DNA from 2 places in the Irregularibacter muris genome. Region 1 is predicted to be linked to the other one. Evidence: riboswitches for the same ligand, from Rfam matches in the RefSeq annotation. Region 1 holds a riboswitch; the other holds the start of a gene.
The links. A riboswitch is a leader RNA that binds a small molecule or an ion and turns the genes downstream of it on or off. The one in region 1 is predicted to bind cobalamin.

Region 1 (11,053 bases):
ATTACAAAGCTTTGTATTTATGCCTGTCTTTGGTCTAAATAACGGCATGGTTCCTATTATTGCCTATAATTATGGTGCCAAGTCTAAGGAGCGACTTATCAAAACCATTCAATTGAGTGTAGCCTATGCTCTTTGTATTATGATCTTTGGTCTAATCCTCATTCAAACATTTCCCGGAGGGATGTTATCTTTATTTAGTGCATCAGAGGATATGCTCAGTATTGGTGTTCCAGCCTTGCGTATTATTAGCCTAAGTTATATTTTCGCGGGTGTCAGCATTGTCGCAAGTTCTGTGTATCAAGCCTTTGGCAATGGTTTATTAAGCCTGATCACTGCTGTTTCAAGGCAATTGGTAGTGTTGCTACCTGCGGCCTATGGATTATCTCTATTTGGAAATGTGAATCTTATATGGTGGGCCTATCCTATAGCAGAAGTCGTATCTATTATTTTAAGCATTGTGTTTCTTAAATATATTTATAATCAAAAGATTGCCCATATGGAAAATCATGAAAGGGATATAACCACTGTGGCATAGGGGAAATATACCTCCTAGATGCTAACGACAATACCAAGGGAGATCTGCAAAAAAGTTTATAGGAATCTAAAAAGAGGGGAGACGGTTGTCTCCCCTCAAGTTGTTTAAAAAGTCCTGCTTTGTGTCATTCTCAATGTAGCGTAGCGGAGTGAAGAATCTTAAACCAGCTTAAATGCTAGATTCTTCCCTATGCTCACAGTGACAAATTCAGGTATTTTCCTTTATATATGTTTTTTAAACAGTCTCAGGGGAGACGGTGATCTCTCCCCAAGATGGTTGTTCATCCTCTCCTCCCAGTCCTAGAACTCTTTGTTTTTATATATTATTGTAGAGATACCAAAGGATAGAGCGTAGAGAAGTAGAGAAAAGAGCAAAAGAACAAAGCTTAATATCACGAAGTCTAGGGACACTAATACATTGAAGAATTTTGTTGTCATGATTTTTTGTCCATATCTTCTAAGGATATTGGGAATTAACATAAGGAGTAGATAAAAAATCCCATTAAAGATTTGTACTTTTCCTTGACTATAATATTGGAAAGGTAAATAAAGGGAAAAGAAAATCAGCGTAAAAGCTATAGCCAAAAAAATGGTAAATATAGAAGATGGGCTTCCCCTAAAGCTATCGGACATAAATACACCAATCAAGGTACTCAAAACAAACATAAGGATGTTAATGCCCAATGAGTATACCCCTAGGGTATAATATCTGGCCTTTACAATTTCTCTTCTTTTCACCGGAAGAGAATTGACAACGACATCTCCTTGGCTTTTACTCTCATGTTGAGACAAAAACATGGAAGCCACATAGGGAAAAACAAAGGCAAGAAAGGCATAAGCCAGTTGGGAGATGAAGAATACCTCTTGAGACATAATAACAAAGGTAAAGAGGATACCGACTATCCCTATAATAAAGTTTACATATTTTAATAGCTGGAGATCTTTCCAGATTAATGCTTTCAAAAATAACACCTCCTAATAAACATCCTTAGATTGATATAGCGCAATAGAGATCCCCAAAGACAATAGAAATATCCCTATCCCTAAAAGAGGAGATTGAATCCCTTTAAGCAATGTAGTAGAACCCTGCAGAACAAAATGGTTAGTCAGCAGAATATAAATAAAAACATGGGCTAAACGAGCAATTTTAGAAGGGAATATATAATGTAAGGGTATAGCAATAGATAGTGAGAATAAAGAGAAAAAAGAAACATCTTTTATAAGAGATATATGGAAAAACTCCAGAATGTTAAATCCTAAAAAATTTAAAATGCTCATATACAAATAGGTATAAGGAATAGAAAGCCCAAAAACAATCAGAGCAAAGATATATTTATTGACCACTACTTCCCATCTTTTTATCGGCAAGGAACCCAAAAGCATATTTGAATCCAGAAGTTCCTCATAGGCAAAGGAAATCAGAGGGAGTAAAAACGTAAAGGTAGAAACACAGGCAAATATCATAATCCCAGGGTTTTCCATGCCCGTGATAAACAAGAGCAATAGAGGATAGAACAGCAATAAAAAATAAGTTTGTTTATTCCCAAAACTTAAAATAAGATCCTTTTTAATCAACGCAAACATGTTATTCCCCCCTTACCATATAAACCATAATGTCTTCTAGACTAGGTTTTTCTATTATTACTTTATCTTTTAGGGTATTTTGTATGATTCTTGGACTTTCTGTCAATCCCTCAAATCCAACTTTAGTTTCCCTAAGGGAGATAAAGTTTTTTCGAATGGAGGCATCTAAAAGATGGGGTGCTCCTTTTACAATTTTAAAAGATTCTAGAATTTCATCCTTAGACTTAGAGAATATTATTCTCCCTTTATTGATAAAGGTAATATAATCGGCAATCTTTTCTAAATCTGTGGTGATGTGGGTAGAAAAGAAAATAGATTTATTTTCATCTTGAATAATATCGTATAAAATATCTAAAATCTCTCTTCGAAAAACAGGATCTAGACCCGAGGTGGGTTCATCCATGATAATCAATTCTGCCTGGTGGGAGAGGGCAAGGCTAAGAGAGAACTTCATCTTCATCCCCTTAGATAATTTCTTTATTTTCTGCTTTGGGTCCAAGTCAAATCTTTTTAAATACTTTTGAAAGGTGTCTTCTACCCAATGACTATAAAAAGGGGAAATAATATCCTTCATTTGTTTTATAGATAAATCTTCATAAAAATAAGAGGAATCATAGACAAAACCTATCCGATCTTTGATTTCTTTCTCCTGTTGTACATTGTCTTTTCCAAAAATTTTAATTTTACCCTCATCTTTTTTCAAAAGATTCATGATGAGTTTAATGGTGGTGGTTTTCCCAGCCCCATTGGGTCCGATAAAACCCATAATATACCCTGGTTCTAAGTGAAAAGATACATTGTCTAAATTGAAATTTTTAAAGGATTTGGATAAATTCTCTACTTGTAACATCTCTATACCTCCTGAAATAAAATCTGTAGCATTTCTTGAACTTCTTGATGACTTAACCCTAATAATTTACTTTCTTTGACCACTTCCAAAAGTTTTTCTTCTATAATCTTTAATTTCTTTTCCCGTAAAAGTTCTTTGTTCTGCATGGCCACAAAGGAACCCTTTCCTTGCATGGTTTGGATAAAACCTTCTTTCTCCAATTCCTCATAGGCTCTTTTGGTGGTAATCACTGATATTTGCAAATCCCTGGCAAGGCCTCGAATAGAAGGCAAAGCATCTCCCTCTTGTAGATGGCCCCTTATGATCATGCCTTTAATTTGACCGGCAATCTGTTGATAAATAGGTTCATTGGAAGAATTGGATATCATAATTCCCATGACAACCCTCCTTCTACACAGCTGTGTATAGTGTGACTATACTGTATATATATTATATTAACAGTATAGAAAATATATACTTTTTTGTCAATAAGTTTTTTGAAAAGAGATAGAGAAGAAAAGAGAAAAGTTTGCCTTGCTAGCAAGGAACCAAGCTTTTCTATATCACTGGAGCGACCTTGGCCGCTTTCTTGTAAAAATTTAGTTGTATTTTTGAAAGTATGGGAATATAATGAGTTATAAGACAAGTTAATAAGTCAAATAGGTTGCATGAAGATATGCATGAAAAGGGAAACAGGTTAAAGTCCTGTGCGGTCCCGCCGCCGTAAAGTATAGTATGTGCTGTTTTTACTAGCCACTGGGAAACTGGGAAGGCAAAAACAGTTTTTGTACTGAGCCGGAAGACCTGCCTATATGAAGGAACAATTGGAAACTTCACGGGATATGAAGTGTTGTTCATGGTGACCAGAAGATAACATTCTATATATACCATAGAATACAGAGAAAAAACCCTTTCCCGTGAGGTGGAAAGGGTTTTTTCTGTTGGCAGGAAAACAAATGAAGTAGCAGCTGATGGCTTATATTTATTGAAGGAGGTAGATCATGGGGAAATTTGATGAAGTATGTTATACTTTTATGCCAGAGAAAAGTATGTTCTGTGATTTTGAAGTATTGACCGATGGATTAAGTAGTTATCTGGGATTGGTGCACTCTATAGCAAAACAGGAGAACTATCCTAGAAATTTACAGGAAGATGTATTATGGTTATGTGAAATGTCCCTTCACGTTAACGGTTCCTTAAGAGGAAAGTTAGCGGTGGAGAAGGAGGACTTGGAGAAACTGCACAAATTGTATCAAGAGTATCAGGCCGATATAAAGATTAAACATTTCACTTTGCCTACGGGGTCCTATCTGTCCTGTCAGATAAATATTGCTAGACATAAAGCCAAGGAAGTGGTCAGGCTACTGAATAAAATTCATCGAGAGGAAAAGGAAGTCCCCTCTATACTTTTTTCCTTTACCAATTTATCGGCCAACTTCTTATATATACTAAGCCTTTATGTCAATATTTTAGATAAAGAGGAGAACAAATTATTTACATCCAAAAGTTATGAATTAAAAATATAAGAAAACAGCACAAACTTCACCACTTCAAAATAAAAAGGAGGAAAAGTAAAGATGAATAAAAAAGTAGGCATTATTATTGGCGTTTTATTAGTAGCGGTATTATTATTTGTAGGTTACAATACATTCCTGTCTCCCAAGGGAGTAGAAGGAGAAAAAAAGGTAGTCATACAAGTGGTTAATGAAAAAGAAGGGGTAGATAAAGAATTTACCTATACTACAGATCACGAATTCCTACTGGCCCTTTTGCAAGAACATGAAGAAGAGTTAGGAGCAACCTTTACGAAATATGATTTTGGTACAATGGTTACAGGACTGATGAATTATGAGGCTAAGGAGAGCGAAAGTGAGTATTTTTATATCACCGTAGATGGGAAAGAAGCAGAAACAGGCCCCCAGGAAATCCCTATAATGGATGGAGAACATTACAAATTTGAGCTACAAAAATTCTAAAATGAGAGCCAAGGATATTGCCCTAATCGGGCTACTCAGTGCTACCATTACAGGGGGGAAATTAGCCTTATCCTTTATTCCTAATGTGGAAATTGTGACCTTGCTTTTTATTATTTATGCCAATGTCTTTGGAATAAAGAGGACTTTCCTAGTATCGCTCATCTTTACCACCACGGAAATATTTATTTATGGATTTAGTACATGGCTAATCGTATATTACTTTGTTTGGCCGTTGTTGGTGGTGCTATCAGGAACCTTAGGAAAGAAGGTAAAAAGTGAATATGGCTTTGCCATCTTAGGCGGGATTTATGGATTAGGTTTTGGAGCATTTTTCGCTGTGGCAGAATCCTTTTTCTATGGTTGGGCCTATGGCATTACCTATTGGGTAAGGGGATTGCCCTTTGATATCATTCACGGAGTCTCCAACTTTATCCTAATATTAATACTTTTTAAGCCTTTACAAAAGGTCATTTCCCATCAAGGAAAAAGAATAATTCTAGACTAAGGACACAGAAACAGGTCTTTATTTCAAAAGAAAATAATAGATGCTTTATCTCTAAAATAATTTATTTTTAGCCATCTTCATATCTTCCTTTCCCATGAAAAGTGTGCATATTGCACACTTTTTTCTTAATGCAGGAAAGGAGGTCTTGCTAGTAAGGGACCAAACTTTCTTAAAGCAGAAATTCTAGGCTCCTTGTTTCTTTTCCCTCTTGTTCCTTGGGGAAGACATTGATACAATAGGCTTATGATGGAAAGGAGAGATGAAAGTGAAGATGGTATCGTGGAATGTCAATGGTCTTAGGGCCTGTATGAATAAAGGATTTATGGATTATTTTAAGGAAGTGGATGCAGATATTTTCTGTTTACAGGAAATAAAACTACAAGAAGGTCAAATAGATTTGGACTTAGAAGGATATGATATGTACTGGAATTATGCAGAGAAAAAGGGATACTCCGGTACAGCTATTTTCACAAAACATAAACCTTTGTCGGTAAGATATGGAATAGATAGGGAGGAGCATGACAAAGAAGGGCGAGTCATTACCCTAGAGTTTGAAGACTTTTTCATGATAACTTGCTATACTCCAAATTCCCAAAGAGGTCTTGCAAGATTAGCGTATAGAATGGAATGGGAAGAGGAATTTAGACAGTATTTAAATGAATTAGATAAAGAAAAACCTTTAATTCTATGCGGTGACTTAAATGTTGCCCATAAAGAAATTGATTTAAGAAACCCTAAAAGCAATACAAAAAATGCAGGCTTTACTATAGAGGAACGGGAAAAAATGACAAAGCTATTAGAGTCCAAGTACATTGATACCTTTAGATATTTTTATCCCGAGAGGGAAGATGCTTATACTTGGTGGTCTTATATGAGACAGGCTAGAGATAGAAATGTTGGTTGGAGAATTGACTATTTCATTGTATCAGAAAGATTAAAAGATTCATTAAAGGATAGTGAGATTCATTCAGAAGTTTTAGGAAGCGATCACTGTCCCATTGTTTTGACATTAGAAATATAGCCATTAAAAGCCTTGAAAATGGCAGGAGGAATCGTTGTGAACTTATTAAGTGTAGAGAATATATCAAAAAAATATAGCGAAAAAGAGCTATTTCATCATATAAGTTTTGGAATACACGAAGGGGATAAAATTGGACTGATTGGCATTAATGGCACAGGGAAAAGCACTTTGCTCAAGGTACTTATAGGACAAGAGGCAGCAGAGGATGGAAGAATTATTAAAGGGAACGACGTCAGGATTGAATACCTGAGCCAAAATCCTTATTTTGATCAGGAATCTACAGTTTTAGAGCAGGTATTTCAAGGAAGTGCCAAGGAAATGGAGATCATTAGAGAGTACAATAAAGCCTTAGAGTCCCCAAGGACGTCCAGTGAGGAAATCATTAGACTAAGTCAGCAAATGGATGCTTTGAATGCCTGGGAATTAGAAAGTGAGGCCAAGACCATCCTTACAAAATTAGGCATTACAGATTTTAAAGCCATAGTGGGAAAGCTATCTGGGGGGCAGAAAAAAAGAATAGCCCTGGCATCGGCTTTGATTAAACCCAGCGATTTACTGATCTTAGATGAGCCTACCAACCATTTAGATGATGACTCCATTGATTGGTTAGAGGGATATCTAAATAATCGAAAGGGTTCTCTCTTGATGATTACCCATGACCGGTATTTTCTAGATAGAATCGTGAACAAAATTATAGAATTGGATAAGGGAAAGCTCTATGAGTATCAAGGAAACTATCAGTATTTTTTAGAAAAGAAAATGGAACGAGAGCAATTACAGAGTTCTTTAGAGCAAAAAAGACAGCAATTGTATAATAAAGAGTTAAAATGGATAAGAACAGGGGCTAAGGCTAGAACCACCAAGCAAAAGGCAAGAATAGGGAGATTTGAAAAGCTCAAAGAGGGAAAAACAAACCTAAATACAGAAAAGATGGAGTTATCTGTAGGAGCTACAAGACTAGGACGAAAAGTAATAGAAGCAATCAATATCTCAAAAAGCTTTGGAGATAAAAAGGTCATCCAAGATTTCAGCTATACTCTTTTAAGGGATGACAGAGTAGGCATCATAGGAGCAAATGGCAAAGGAAAATCTACCTTAATCAACATTCTAGCAGGTAAAATAAAGCCAGATACCGGTAGGGTAGAAAGTGGTGAAACCGTAAAGATCGGTCTATTTTCCCAGGAAAGCTATCATATTGATGAAAAGCTTAGGGCCATAGAATATATCAAAGACGCAGCAGAATATATAGAAACTGCCCAGGGAGATAAAATAACCGCCTCTCAAATGATGGAAAGATTTTTATTTGATGGTACCCTACAATGGACCTATATTTCCAAACTTTCTGGGGGAGAAAAAAGAAGACTGCACCTTTTAAGAGTATTGATGGAGGCGCCTAATGTACTTTTATTAGATGAACCTACCAATGATCTGGATATAGAAACCTTGACCATTTTAGAGGACTATTTAGAAGGTTTTCCAGGGGCGGTGATTGCGGTATCTCACGATAGATATTTCCTAGATAAAATAACCGAAAAAATATTCTTATTTAAGGAGCAGGGAGAGATAGAACAACATACGGGGAATTATACTGAGTTTTTATTGTCCCAAAAAGATAATCTTGAAGAAGACAGTCAAGACAAAGAAAAGAGTCCTAAGGAGAAAAAGGTCAATATCTCTTACAAAAGGAATAAAGAAAAACCTTTAAAATTTACTTATAAAGAACAAAGAGAATATGAAACCATAGATGATGAGATTACAGAATTAGAGGATAAAATAGAAAAAGTAGAAGCACAAATGGGGCAAACAACGACTGATTATATCCTTCTTCAGGAATTGACAGAAGAGAAGTCTAAGCTGGAAACAGCTCTAGAAGAGAAAATGCAAAGATGGGTATATCTCAATGAATTAGCTGAAAAAATTGGACAATAGGAAAAGGGATAGGAATAGGTAAATTTCCATAAGAACCCAAGAGAGGGTAGAGGATATGTTTTATAAGTCAAGTGAAGGGCAAACAAAATGAATAATGAATTTCTAGAAGGATAGCTGCTACATCTAATGATAGTAGATAAATAATAAAATTAAAAAAGTATGGAGAATAAGTGAATCCAAAATTTGATGAATGGGGAGATGAATATGTACAGTTTTATGAATGATTATAGTGAGGGAGCCCATCCACAGGTTCTAGATCTCATGATCAAAGCAAATTTAGAACAAAATGGAGGATATGGGCAAGATATTCACAGTGAAAAAGCAAAGGAATATATGAAAAAGGCTATGGAAAGGGAAGATGCAGATATTCATTTTATTCCTGGAGGTACCCAAAGTAATCTTCTTGTGATTGGTTCCTTTCTTCGTCCCCACCAATGTGTGATTTCTGCGGATACCGGCCATATCACAGGTCATGAATCAGGGGCTATAGAGGCAACTGGACATAAGGTTATTAGTGTGCCCTGTAAAGAAGGGAAACTTACACCCTATGAAATACAGAGAGCCCTTGAGGAAAACGCTGAAGAGTATACACCTCAACCAAAGATGGTATATATATCCAACTCTACCGAGTTGGGAAGCTTATATTCTAAGGCAGAATTAGAAGCTCTTCATGCTATCTGCAAGGAAAAAGACTTACTTCTCTTTATGGACGGTGCCCGCCTTGGTTCAGCTTTGATGAGTGAAGCCAATGATTTAGCATTAAAGGACATTGCAAGGTTAGTGGATGTTTTCTATATTGGCGGCACCAAAAACGGTGCATTATTAGGAGAAGCTATTGTTATTCTTAGGGATGAGCTCAAGACAGATTTTCGTATCCTAATGAAGCAACGAGGAGCTATGATGGCTAAAGGATTTGTCTTAGGCATCCAATTTGAAGCCCTGTTCCAAGATAATCTGTACTTCGACCTGGCAAGGCACGCCAATAAAATGGCAGAGAAAATAGCCAGTTCATTAGAAGCCTTGGATTATACCTTTTATGAGAAGCCTGTCTCCAATCAGCTATTTATCACACTACCCAATACTTTACTGGAAAAGTTATCAAAGGAATTTAAATACACAGTACAAGAAAAGCTGGACAAGGACAGGACAGTAATAAGGCTTGTTACCTCTTGGGCTACCACAGAGGAAAGTGTAGATGCCTTAATCGAATTCTTCAAGAAAAATAGATAAAAATAGGGGGTGAATCTATGTTTGTCGGGATTTGTACCTTAGAATGTAGAATTCAAGAGGCCCATTCTCTTAAAGAAAAAAGAAGTGTTGTGAAAAGCGTGATGGAAAGAATAAAAGCTAGGTTCAATGTTTCCATTATTGAAGCAGATCAACAAGACATTTGGCAAAGGGCAGAAATAGGTTTTGCCTGTGTATCTTTAAGTCAGATACAGGCAAGAAAGACGGTAGAGAAGATAATAGATTTTATAGAAAAAGATCATCGGTTGGAAATTATGGACTCTGCTGTGGAGATCCTGTAGGAAATAATATAAAGGGGGAAGAAATATGGATCTTATAATTCGTAATGCAAGGCTTAGAAACAAAGAAGGACTATGGGATATGGGAATTCAAGAGGGGAAAATCACAGCCCTAGCAGAGAGGCTGGAAGTCAAGGCCAAAGAAGAAATAGATGCCAAGGGGAATCTAACCACCCCAGCTTTTATTGATCCCCATATCCATTTAGATAAAGTCAATATCGTAGATGTAGTACGGGAGAATAAAACCGGTACCCTCACAGAGGCTATTGAAATTATTTGGGATAAAAAGAAAAATTATACTACTGAGGATGTGGTAGAAAGAGCAGGCCAGGTAATCAAAATGGGGGTATTAAACGGCACCACTCGCATGAGAACTCATGTGGATATAGATACCATAGGAAAGTTAAAACCCCTAGAAGGAGTACTTGCTACCAAAGAGAAATATAAAGACATTATGGATATTCAAACCATAGCCTTTCCCCAGGAAGGAATAATCAAAGATCCCGGTTGTGAAAAACTCATGGAAGAAGCTATGGAAATGGGGGCAGATATTGTAGGGGGCATGCCTGCCAATGAGAATACTCCGGAAGACAGTAAAAAACATATTGAAATCTGCTTTGATATTGCGGAAAAGTATAATGCAGATGTGGATATGCATGTGGACGAAACCGATGATCCCTTTTACAGAACTTTAGAAATGCTGGCCGATGAGACCATAAAAAGAGGATGGCAAGGAAGAGTTACCGCAGGCCATACTTGCGCCCTAGCGGCCTATGATGACCACTATGCCAGCTATGTCATTGACAAAGTGAAAAAGGCCGGTATTCATATGATTACCAATCCAGTTACTAACCTAATGCTTCAAGGGAGAAAGGATAAACAGCCTATAAGACGAGGGATTACTCGAGTCAAGGAACTATTGGAGGCAGGAATCAATGTAAGCTTTGGACAAGATTGTGTCAAAGATACCTTCTACCCCTTTGGAAAGGCAGATATGCTAGAAGTCGCTTTAGTTACTGCCCATGCAGCTCAAATGAGTTTACCCCAGGAAATAGAAAAAGTCTTTGATATGATTACCCAAGATGCTGCCAAAATCTTGGGCGTGAAAAATTATGGAATAGAAGAAGGGAATATCGCAGATATCGTCAT
Region 2 (11,053 bases), 140 kb from region 1:
ATCTATGTAGTACACGCTTACCTAAATACAAAGGATTCGACCCCCTACAGGACATTCAGGTACTAAGTCCTATGAAAAAAGGTATATTGGGGGTACATCAACTAAACCAAAGCCTTCAAGAAAAACTAAATTCACCCCATAAAAACAAGAAACAAAAGCAAATGGGGGAAGTTATCTTTCGAGAAGGGGATAAGGTCATGCAGATCAAAAACAACTATAATATTCGTTGGGAAAACATTGCCGATGGGGAGGAACTTAAAGGAGAAGGGGTTTTTAATGGAGACTTTGGGATAATAGAATCCATTGATTTAGAGGAGGGAAAACTAAGGGTAATATTCGATGAAGAAAAACTAGTGGAATATGAGTTTAACCAACTTGACGAATTAGAGCTGGCCTATGCCGTTACTGTGCACAAAAGCCAAGGAAGTGAGTTTTCTGTGGTGGTTATGCCCATGAGTTGGGGTCCTCCTATGTTATTGACTAGAAATCTTCTCTACACTGCTGTTACCCGAGCCAAGTCCTTGGTGGTCTTGGTAGGACTGGAAAAATATCTTTTAGATATGATTAAAAATAATCACATCAATAAACGCTATACCGGTCTAAGTCAACGTATCCGAGATAAGTTGAATTTTCTATTGAATGAACAGGAATTGTAAAGGGGGAAGACCATGGCCACTTTCCGCTATTTAAAAAATATTTTCCTTGAAACCATTTTCCCAAGGGATGGATATTGTCTTTTTTGTCATAAGCTTTTGCTGTTTGAAAGGGGGCCCTTTTGCTATCCCTGTGTGGAGAAAATTCCTTGGATAGGAGAAAAAAGATGCGTCAAATGCGGTAAGGAAGAGGGAAATGCAGATACCGGTCTTTGCCACGATTGCACCTTTTATGAGCAGGACTTTAAGCAAGGCATATCCTTATTCACCTATATTTTTGGGGGAAAGAAGATTATTCAGGAAATTAAATATGAGGGAAATATCAAGTTGGCAAGATGGGTAGGACGGGAAATGGCCAAACAGATAGGGACTATGCCTTGGCAGGATAATATTGATTTTATTATCCCCGTTCCCCTACATCCCAACCGATTAAAGGAAAGAGGGTTCAATCAAGCAGAAGAACTGGCCCGAGGGATAATATCCATAGTAGATATCAAGTTATTGAAAAATGGGTTAATGAGAACAAAGGATACCCCTCATCAAACCGACTTGACCAAGTGGGAGCGGCAGAAAAATATTGCAGGAGTTTTTAAAGTCAGTGATGAGCAATTATTAAAGGGGAAAACCTTATTGCTCATAGATGATGTTTATACTACGGGAGCAACCATTAATGCCTGTGCAAAAGTGCTAAAGACAGCAGGAGCAGGAGAAGTTTATTTTGCTACAGCTGCAGGAGGAAGGCAGATAGAATAGGAAACAGAAAAATATATAGAGAAAAGCAGGATTTTGGTGAAAGGCTTCATGAAAAGGAGAAGGAAGAGTGAGAAAGAGTTTATTGATTCTATCTATAGCAGGTTTATTATTTTCTTCTGGAATGATAATCAATTATTTTTATAAAAGCTTTCAAAACAAACAAACTGCCCAAGAATTATCTCAAATTTATCATACTCCAGGAAAAGGGGAAGAAGGCTTTAAAAAACTCCAAGGGGAAAATCAAAATATTATAGGTTGGATAGAGATTGAAGGGACGAAAATAGATTATCCAATAGTCCAGGGAGAGGATAATGATTTTTATTTAACCCATGATGTTGAAGGGAAAAAGTCTATTCACGGTTCCATTTTCATGGACTATAGAAATGATTTTTCCAAGGATCAAAATCTTATTGTCTATGGCCATCATATGAAGGATGGAACTATGTTTGAAAATTTGGTCCAGTATAAAAACAAGGATTTTTTTGATGAAAATAGAGAGTTTGATATAAATCTTCTAGGAGAAAAATCTACTTATGAAATTTTCGCAATTTCTGTCCTCAGCGGAAATGAAGATTACCTGAAAACCTCCTTTTCCTCAAAGGAAGAGTTTTTAGCTCATATACAAAAATTAAAAGACAATGCAAAATTTTATAGGGATATTGCTTTTGCAGGAGAGGAAGAAATCATTACCCTATCTACCTGTAGTTATGAATTTAAAGAGGCTAGAACTGTAGTACATGCACGAAAAAAATAAGCAAAGGGATTGCTTCTCCATGATTTATAGAAGGGCAATCCCTTGTTTTATTGAATGGAAAGAAGGAGTTGTAGGGGAATCTCCCCTGCCGCATTAGGAGGGTGGTGGAGAATAGCATTTTTGCCATCGTCGAAGGGAAAGGGTTCCCTAGCGGAAGCAGCTTTGCTACTATTTTTATTCCATAAGTCCATATTTGGTTTTCATCCTTTGTAACTTTTCTCCTAGGGGCCTGGAAAAAAGAAGGAGAAAAAACACATTAGAGAGGGCATAAATCACCATAAAGGGGAGGGCAGAGGCAATGGCGAAGATATATTTGTCCCAGGAAAATAAACCATCTATGGAGAGAACAAACCAAATATCCATTAAAAGAGAATAGAGTATGCCAGAGAATATGCCATAAAGACTTAAAATAATTTTATTTTGCATAATATTAAACTTTCCTAAAATCCCTGCTATAAACCCCATAAGTCCCCAGGAAAGCATTTGAAAAGGAGTCCAGGGACCTTGACCAAAAAACATGTTAGAAGCTATAGCCGATATGGCTCCAGTCAAAAAGCCTGTTTCTGGGCCCAAAGCTATTCCCGTAATGGCAGTGATGGCTGTAACAGGCTTAAATCCTGGTAGGACTGCAAAAATTAATCGCCCTGTAACGGAAATAGCTGACATCACAGCAATGACCATGACTTCTCGAGCCCTAGGTTTTCTCCTTTCAAATTGGAGAAAAAAAGGCACGCAGGCAAAAAAGGCAATGATAATCGAGATAAGATTATATTTTCTATCATTAAAAAGTTTGACGCCCAGGAGAATCACAATGGGTATACCCAATAGAAGGATTATCCAAGAGAGTAGCTGATATTTTTTTTTATTTAGATGACTTTTCTTTGATTGGACTTGCATGAATGAATCACATCCTCACAGGTAATGACATGGGGGAAGATATGTCTGGCCATTCGATTGGCTGCAGTGGTATAAAAATGGTTTTCTCGAAAGAAGGTAAAAACATCCTCTTGGGAGACGATATCCCCATCAAAGACCATAGCACAGCGATCAGAATATTGGGCAGAAAATTCAATATCGTGGCTCACCATAATAATGGTCACCCCCTGGGATTTTAATTGAAATAAAATCTCTGCAAATTCTCTTTTATAATAGGCGTCTATCCCTTTGGTAGGTTCATCCAAAAGGAGAATTTGAGGTTCTAATAATAATATTTTAGCTAAGGCTACCTTTTGTTGTTCTCCTCCGCTTAAATCATAGGGGTGTTTGGAAAGGAGTTCTTCAATGCCTAATTGTCGAATAATCTTTTGGGTTTTTTCCTGGGCCTCTATTTTAGAGTACTTCATTGCTTTGGTCATTTCTTTAAATTCTCTTTCTACAGAATTTTCCACAAAGATATTCTGAGGGTTTTGTGGCAGCATGGCCAAATTCCTATGATATAATTTTTTTTCTCCATATTTTTTTATATTTTTCCCCTTTAGGAGAACCTTTCCCCGATAGGGGTGATATAGACCGGATAAAAGACCGAGCACAGTGGTTTTGCCCACCCCATTTCCCCCTAAGATACTCAAAATTTCTCCCTGATAAGCCTTCAAGGAAAGGTTTTCCAATACATCAGGAAGATCTTTTTTGTACCTAAACCATACTTCTTTTAACTCTAGGACAACCTCTTTAGAAGAGTCCTTTTGTTTTTGGATCTCTATAGGAGCCGGGACAGGGGAAAAATTCTTAGAGAGCCAATCCCTACCTTGACGAAGGGTTAGGGGACAGGAATCTGAGCCATGGAGACCATTATACACTCTTATGGGGGTGGGAAGAGCCCAAAGCATAGGATGATGAGGGTTTTGAGAACTTTTTAAAATATCTCCCACTTTTTCGGGTTTGTCATAACCTATTAACTTTCCCTTATCTAGAAGGGCTACCCTGTCCGCATGGGAAAAAACCTCTTCTAATTGATGCTCCACCAAAAGAATGGTGAGGGATAATTCTTTATTGATTTTCACTAAAGTATTTATAAATTCTGAGGCCGCAATGGGATCTAGCTGGGAGGTGGGCTCGTCTAAGATCAAAACCTTAGGGTTCATCACCATGATAGAGGCTAGGTTTAATAATTGTTTCTGGCCTCCAGATAAATCGGCGGTGCTTTTTCTATACCAATTTTGAATGCCGAAAAAACTTGCCATTTCAGCTACCCTTCGGCGAATTATAGAGGAGGGTAGACCCAAGTTTTCCAAGCCAAAGGCTAATTCATGCCATACTTTATCTGTGACAATTTGATGATCAGGATTTTGCATGACAAATCCAATGTCAGAAGCCAAGGTTCTTTCATCTATCTCTTGGATATTTATCCCTTGATAAAAGAGTTCTCCTGTTTTTTCTCCATGGGGAGCGAGATCTTTTTTTAGATGCTTTAATAAAGTACTTTTGCCACAACCAGTGCTACCGCATAAAACAATGAATTCCCCCTCTTCTATAGAAAGGGAAATATCATCTAAGGTTTTCTTTGCCTGAAGGGGATAAGAAAAACTTAAATTTTGGATATGGATAAACGCCATGTCATTTCCTCCTTACTTTCAACCACTACAGGTAATATCATGAGTACAAAATAACAAAAATAGAAAAATAGGGCGAGGGGAGAAAACTCTAAGGGAGAGACATAGGGATAATAGAGAAAAGAAGAACAACCTAAGGTTTCTCCTAAAATAATGAGGCCTCCCAAGAGAAGGGTGATTCCTAAGAAAAGACCGTCTCTTTTGGAAAATCGAAATAGGGAATAGGAAGAACGGGGTTTTAAACCATATCCCCTAGCCTTCATAGAGTCCGCCGTATCTATAGCATTTTCTAAAGCCCAGGTAATTAAGATGGACAGGATACGCATACCACTTTTCCCCCGTTTTAAGATACTTCCTGAAGTGATATACATCCCTAAGGTTTTTTGAGAGTTAGTGATGAGCTGTATCTGGTGTTTAAACTTAGGGACCAATCGTAAAGTCATGGATAAAACAAGGGCCATAGAGGGGAGGAAGGGGCCAAAGAGACAAATAAACTTATCCGATGTCATGAACTCATGATAACAGCCAAACCAAAAAAGCACTGTCAGGATCATGGTCGCCATACCCAGGCCATAAAGGATGGCTTCTAGAGTGATGGGATTATGATTCATATAAAACAATGGAGTAACCCCTTTATGATTAAAGAGAGGATTACTAAGGGCAATGAGGAGAAAAACAGGGATGGAAAAGAATATGCTTTTTTTAAGGGCAGATATCCCCTTTAAACTTCCTAAAAAGAGGATAGAAGAAAAAAGAGATATGCCTAGATAAACAGGGTGCATATAAAACATAGAGAATAAAATCACTAGAGTAAAATAGGAAAATAACACAATGGGATGATAAGATGCAAAAGCGCTCATTTTTTCCCCTCCTTTTTAGAAATGAATTTTTTTACCAATCTTCTCATAAATCCCTTCCTAAATCACAGGTATAATTCCATTGAATATGGTCACCATTTTTTACCTTTTTGACACTGGCCCCTATATTAGGATAACTGCCATTGACATTGTACATCCATCCACTTAAGTCTCCACAGCTAAATTCATAGATATTATTGATTCCTTGGATATAGACACTACCATATTGGTTTTTGTCTGCCCCTTGATATTCCATATGAATTCTAGATTTACGAGTGGCCTTAACCAAAATATCAAAGACACTTTCTCCCTCCTTTAAAGGAAATTTGGTTTTCTTTAGAATCACCCCATTAGAAGGAACAAACTTTTCGCTCTTTAAAGCAGGATCTAATTTATCATAGTTTTTCAATATAGTATCTACCCGAATCTCTAGAGTGACATATTGCGGAGAGTCTTCTTTGGGAGGAGTAGAAGGCTTAGATGTATTTTTGTTGGGTGAAGTTGGTTTTGGGGTTGAAGTATTGGTATTTTTATTGTCGGTTGTATCTCCATTTCCTTTAGAAGAAGAGGGAGTTGTTGAAGAATTCTTTGTGGAATTTGATGTTTTACTTTTTTCAGATATTGATTTTACTGGTGCTGTTTTCTTATCTGAAGAAGCTTCTGTTTTGGAAGCCTTGTCCTTAGAAGATTCATCCTGGGTTTTAGAGGAAGGTTTATCCTCCTTCTGGGCAGAAGAAGTATCCTTTTCTATACTATTGGAGGAATCTTTCGATGTATCTGAAAGATTTTCTTGGCTTACAGCATCCTCAGCTTTGTGATACTCCTCTACAGATTGGATTTTACAACCCGTAAAGAGGGAAAAAAGAAGAAATACAATAAGAGTAAAAATAAAGAGTTTGTTTTTCATGGCTACCCTCCTATAATTGCTCCTAAGGCAAGTTACCCTTGCCCTAGGAGATTTAAAACATAAAAATTAGTGACGATCTTGGGACAGAGCATTTTTTTTCTGAAAGACCAAGTAGGAAGTGGTTCCTAAGGATGAAATGAATAACAATAGGGGAAGGAATAGATATTGATCCCCAGTTTTTGGATTATTTCCTTTGGTATTGCCTTGGTTATTGTCTGAACCAGCCAAAATAGGGCTTTTGTTTTCTGACTCTTCTATCTCACCCTTATCTTGAGGTTTTGGATTTTCAGGGGAAGGATTTTTCCCTTCGGTTTTAGGAATTTCTGTATCCTCTTGATCTTCCTGATCTTTCTTTTCTTCTTCTTTGGCCTTTTGCTCTTCTAATTCATCTATTTTATTTTTAGCATCTAATACTTCGGCATAATGTTGTACATACTCTCGATCCTCAGGGGATAAAGACTCATAGTCTTTCATAATGGCTAAGATAGCTTCTTTATGTTCCAGGGTAATGTCCTCTATATCTCCAGGAAGATTCCAGATGGCCTCTTCAATGGATTGAATAAGGTTTTCAGTTTTGACTATTTTTTCCCGGGAAGCCAGTAAAATATCTTTATTAGTAACTTGATTCTGATAGTATTCAGGGAGTTGTAGATATCGATTATAAGCTCCCATTACCTGTACCTTGTCCTTTAAAGAAAGACTAGATAGAGAGGGGAAGGCATTGATTTGGGCGATTAATTCTTCCACATCTTTTTCTCCTACAGAGGGCAAATACATTTCTTTTCCTATCCTATTCCAAGTGGACTCTCCACTTTGTAAATCTACTAGGGCTACCAGAGCTTGTTTGGTGGACATACCAATAGCTCCATCAGACTGTTTACTCCATTTAAAGGATCCATCTTCTTTTTGAAATGCCAATAGAGCATCTAATGCGGTATTTCCATTTTTAATCCATGGGCTTTGAGGGCTAAGTAGATCTTCGCCCACAGCGACAAGGCCTTGGATTACACAGGCTTGGGAATTTGCGTTTTCTCCTGCTCCCCATCCACCTGTGTCAGGAAAGCTACCATTGTCATCTTGGATACTATGTAGATAAGCTAAAGCTTTATCTATAGATGCATTTACCCTTGGATAATCACGATATTGTGATAAAACTATTAAAGCCCAACCAACATAATCAGGCTTGCTAAAAGGTGAAAAAGTACCATCTGATTTTTGCTGGGATAACAAACTATTTAAGGCTTTTTCTTTATTTTCTTGGTTCCACATTCCTACATCAGCGCCTAATTTTTCTCCGGCATCTAGGAGTAACATGGCAAAGATATGCTTGCCTGGGGTAGAGAAGAGTCCACTATCATTCTGCTGGGTGGATAGTTCGGCAAATAAATTTCTGCCCCATATTGTAGAAGGGTCTTTACCAAGAGCCAATAAACTATATCCATAATAAATATAATCATTACTCGTAGTATTTGCTTTTAAATCAGGATCTGTAGATACCCATGCCTGCTCTGGCCAAGGGGTGTTATTTAAATTTTCTCCAGCACCCCATAGGCCAACATAAGTTTCCCACGCTCCACTAGGAGATTGGGGAGGATTGGCTTTATAATAGTCTACTGTCTTTTTTAATGCTTCTTCTAAAGAGGGAGTAGATGGCTCTTCATTGTCTTCTGTGGAATTTTCTGAGAACAAGGAAACCGTTTCCTGCTCCTTTATAGCCTTTACCTCACTAGTTTCTTCTAGGCTTTTTTCTTCATCTATAGGTGATGGGGTGCTTTCTTCTTCTTTAATTTCCATTTCCTCTATGGGAGTAGAAGTAAGAGGTTCTTCAGTTTCTTCTAAGTTCTCTTCTTCTAAGCCCTCCATAGGAGTTTCATTCTCTTCTATTATTTCCCCTGTGCCCTCTGAAGCAAAGACAAAACTGGGGGCTAGGATGGAGATCATCATCATTAAAACAACTAACAAAGAAATACTTTTTTTCAACCAAGATTTGCAAAGTTTCATTTTTTTCCTCCTAAATTTTATAGTCATTCAGAACTTTAAGTTGTACTGGGCCATCCTCCTTTCCATAGATAGGTGGCTATTTCTTGTAGGGGAAGAAAAAAGGCTCTTTTTCCCACAGGGAAAAAGAGCCTTTTAAAAAGAAAAAGACCAATAGCAAAGATTGGTCTCAGAGACAAAATATGTAAAAGTACCCAATCCTTCCCTCCGAAGGAATAGCATGAATATTTGAGGCAGGTCTCCTGACTTGCAGCTTTTATCCTATATCCCTTCCCGGTTTTCAGTGGTATGATATAGGCATAACTACTCACAGTAGCGGGGGCTGTAAGGGTTTTTCACCCTTTTCCCTTTTCATTCATTCTTTAAAATGAACACCTTAAATATTGTTATTCAATTATTGTTTTCATCTTACCATAGAATATAGGAGAATACTAGTCCATTTATATGAGAAAAAAATTTGAAAAAAGAATAAATAAAGTTTATAATAGGATAGACATATGTATCTAGGTCTGTGGTTGAAAGTCGATGCCAGTCGCAGGCGAAACGATCCACGTAAGGTAATCAAAATGAATTACTGATCATGGTGCGGCTTAGAAGTAAGACCAGCCAGTAATAAAACTGAGAGAAGAATGGTGAGGGTAACCCCCAAGCTAACCTTCCAGCTGGCGAGTGTGGGGGAAAAAACCAGGTCAGCTAAATACATATGTAAGCAAGAGCGTGTAAGGGTACACGCTTTTTTCTTGCAAAAAATGTAGAAAAAGGGAGAGGGACTATCCACCTTTTTAACATCTTTTCCACAGAATAAACACCCTATTCCCAACTTATCAACAGGGTTATCCACTTTATCCACAGATAAAATGTCCACAACTATGGAGTTATCCACGTTATTCACATAACAACTTGGCAGAAAATTGTCGATATTTGTATAAGTTTATTTAAAAAGTTTTTCATCCCATGATTGATAGGCTTTTCCCTGGGTATAATAAAGGATATACAAGCAGTATTTACAGACTCTAAATTTGTACAAGATCATAAAGGAATTTAGAGGAAGAAGATAGAATACTATTGTATAGAAAGGCATTGAAAGGAGTTGTTGAAGATGCGTATGACAATTAGTGGAAAAAACATGGTCGTTACAGAGGGGATCAGAGAGGTGCTAGAAAGGAAACTCAAAAAGTTAAACAAATATTTTGATCCTTCTACCGAGGTAATTGCTACCTTTAGCGTCGAAAAAAACAGACATATTTTAGAAATCACTATTCCTATCAATGGTGCAATCATAAGGGCAGAGGAATCAACTGATGATATGTACTCAACGATTGACAATGTAACAGAGAAATTAGAAAGACAAATTAGAAAACATAGAACAAAAATAGAAAAAAAGACAAAAAGTGGTACTTTTAAATTTGATCCAACAGAGTTTATCTCCGAAAAGGAAAAGGAAAGTAAACCTGAAATTGTAAGAACCAAAAGATTTGCCATGAAACCAATGCCCGTAGAAGAAGCTATTCTTCAAATGGAATTATTAGGACATAACTTCTTTGTATTCTCTAACGGAGAAACCGATGACATTAATGTGATATATAAAAGAAAAGATGGAAACTACGGATTAATTGAACCTACTTTTTAAGGAAATCAATAGAGAACCTAACAATAAATCCTTGGATATTGACTTTATCCAAGGATTTATTATTAGGATAAAGAAAAAGTCTAGCCTAGCTTCTGTGAATTCCATCTTAGAAGCAACACGATGATACTTTCCATAGGATAAAACAATCGGTTTCAAGTTATACAGCAAGTTATACAGCAAGTTATACAGCAAGTTATACAGTTTGTATTCAAAATCCTATCCTTTTGTTATAATAAAAAGAAGACAAATAGTAGTACTCAATATTATATTTCAGCGGGGGAATGTTAAAGATGGATCAATTAAAAGATATGCTTCTAGGTTCTCTTCCTATTATTGCTAGGGTCACCACTGGATATGCAGCCCTTACCTATAAAAATGGTGAAAGAATAATGACCATAGATTCTCAAGGAAATGAGAAGCATAATCTTAGAGGAGTTTTTTATGAACTAGCCAAAAAGTCCGCAGAGAAGCAAAAAGCGGTATACGGAATGTCTCAATTGGAAGATGGAGCAGAGACCTGGTGCATTCCTATAGGAGATTATGTTTTGTGTTGCAGTAATGTAGAACGGGTGAACTACAGGAATTCTCTTAAAAAGTCTATTATAGATACTCTGCCCTTTATCGCCAGAGTGGCGGGGGGAGAAGCTGTGGTATTTGATTTTGAAGGAAAGAGGTTAGCCTCAGTCAATGCCAATGGAGAAGTAAATGATAAATTCATTGGCACCATAAGTAAAGATGCCAATGAAGCCATGAGTAAACAAAAACCAATTATTGGAGAATCCAATTATATTGATGGGGCAAGTGCCGTGCGAATACCCCTAGGAGAAAGCTTTGGTTTTGGGTTTAACAATGAAAACCATGTAGAAAAAAGCCATAGCCTGATGAACGAAATGAAAAAATATCAGGATGCAAAATATAATTTTTCGGATATTATCGGGAAATCTAGAGAAAT

Region 2: another riboswitch for cobalamin. It lies ahead of NSA47_RS04415 (prenyltransferase/squalene oxidase repeat-containing protein); the one in region 1 lies ahead of NSA47_RS05090 (ATP:cob(I)alamin adenosyltransferase).

Annotation. Positions count from the first base shown of each region.
Region 1 is NZ_JANKAS010000003.1:141,953-153,005, reverse strand. It holds gene NSA47_RS05115 (MATE family efflux transporter) at 1-535, shown strand, start outside; gene NSA47_RS05110 (ABC-2 transporter permease) at 835-1,497, opposite strand; gene NSA47_RS05105 (ABC-2 transporter permease) at 1,510-2,118, opposite strand; gene NSA47_RS05100 (ABC transporter ATP-binding protein) at 2,120-2,968, opposite strand; gene NSA47_RS05095 (GntR family transcriptional regulator) at 2,971-3,345, opposite strand; cobalamin riboswitch at 3,592-3,773, shown strand; gene NSA47_RS05090 (ATP:cob(I)alamin adenosyltransferase) at 3,949-4,473, shown strand; gene NSA47_RS05085 (hypothetical protein) at 4,525-4,923, shown strand; gene NSA47_RS05080 (hypothetical protein) at 4,886-5,428, shown strand; gene NSA47_RS05075 (exodeoxyribonuclease III) at 5,694-6,449, shown strand; gene NSA47_RS05070 (ABC-F family ATP-binding cassette domain-containing protein) at 6,486-8,378, shown strand; gene NSA47_RS05065 (threonine aldolase family protein) at 8,583-9,608, shown strand; gene NSA47_RS05060 (DUF503 domain-containing protein) at 9,626-9,907, shown strand; gene NSA47_RS05055 (amidohydrolase family protein) at 9,933-11,053, shown strand, end outside.
Region 2 is NZ_JANKAS010000003.1:1,109-12,161, reverse strand. It holds gene recD2 (SF1B family DNA helicase RecD2) at 1-656, shown strand, start outside; gene NSA47_RS04450 (ComF family protein) at 669-1,406, shown strand; gene srtB (class B sortase) at 1,474-2,160, shown strand; gene NSA47_RS04440 (hypothetical protein) at 2,208-2,351, opposite strand; gene NSA47_RS04435 (ECF transporter S component) at 2,335-3,057, opposite strand; gene NSA47_RS04430 (ABC transporter ATP-binding protein) at 3,027-4,712, opposite strand; gene NSA47_RS04425 (energy-coupling factor transporter transmembrane component T) at 4,685-5,569, opposite strand; gene NSA47_RS04420 (DUF4430 domain-containing protein) at 5,613-6,473, opposite strand; gene NSA47_RS04415 (prenyltransferase/squalene oxidase repeat-containing protein) at 6,540-8,474, opposite strand; cobalamin riboswitch at 8,687-8,865, opposite strand; gene hpf (ribosome hibernation-promoting factor, HPF/YfiA family) at 9,571-10,101, shown strand; gene NSA47_RS04405 (hypothetical protein) at 10,085-10,225, shown strand; gene NSA47_RS04400 (sigma-54 interaction domain-containing protein) at 10,392-11,053, shown strand, end outside.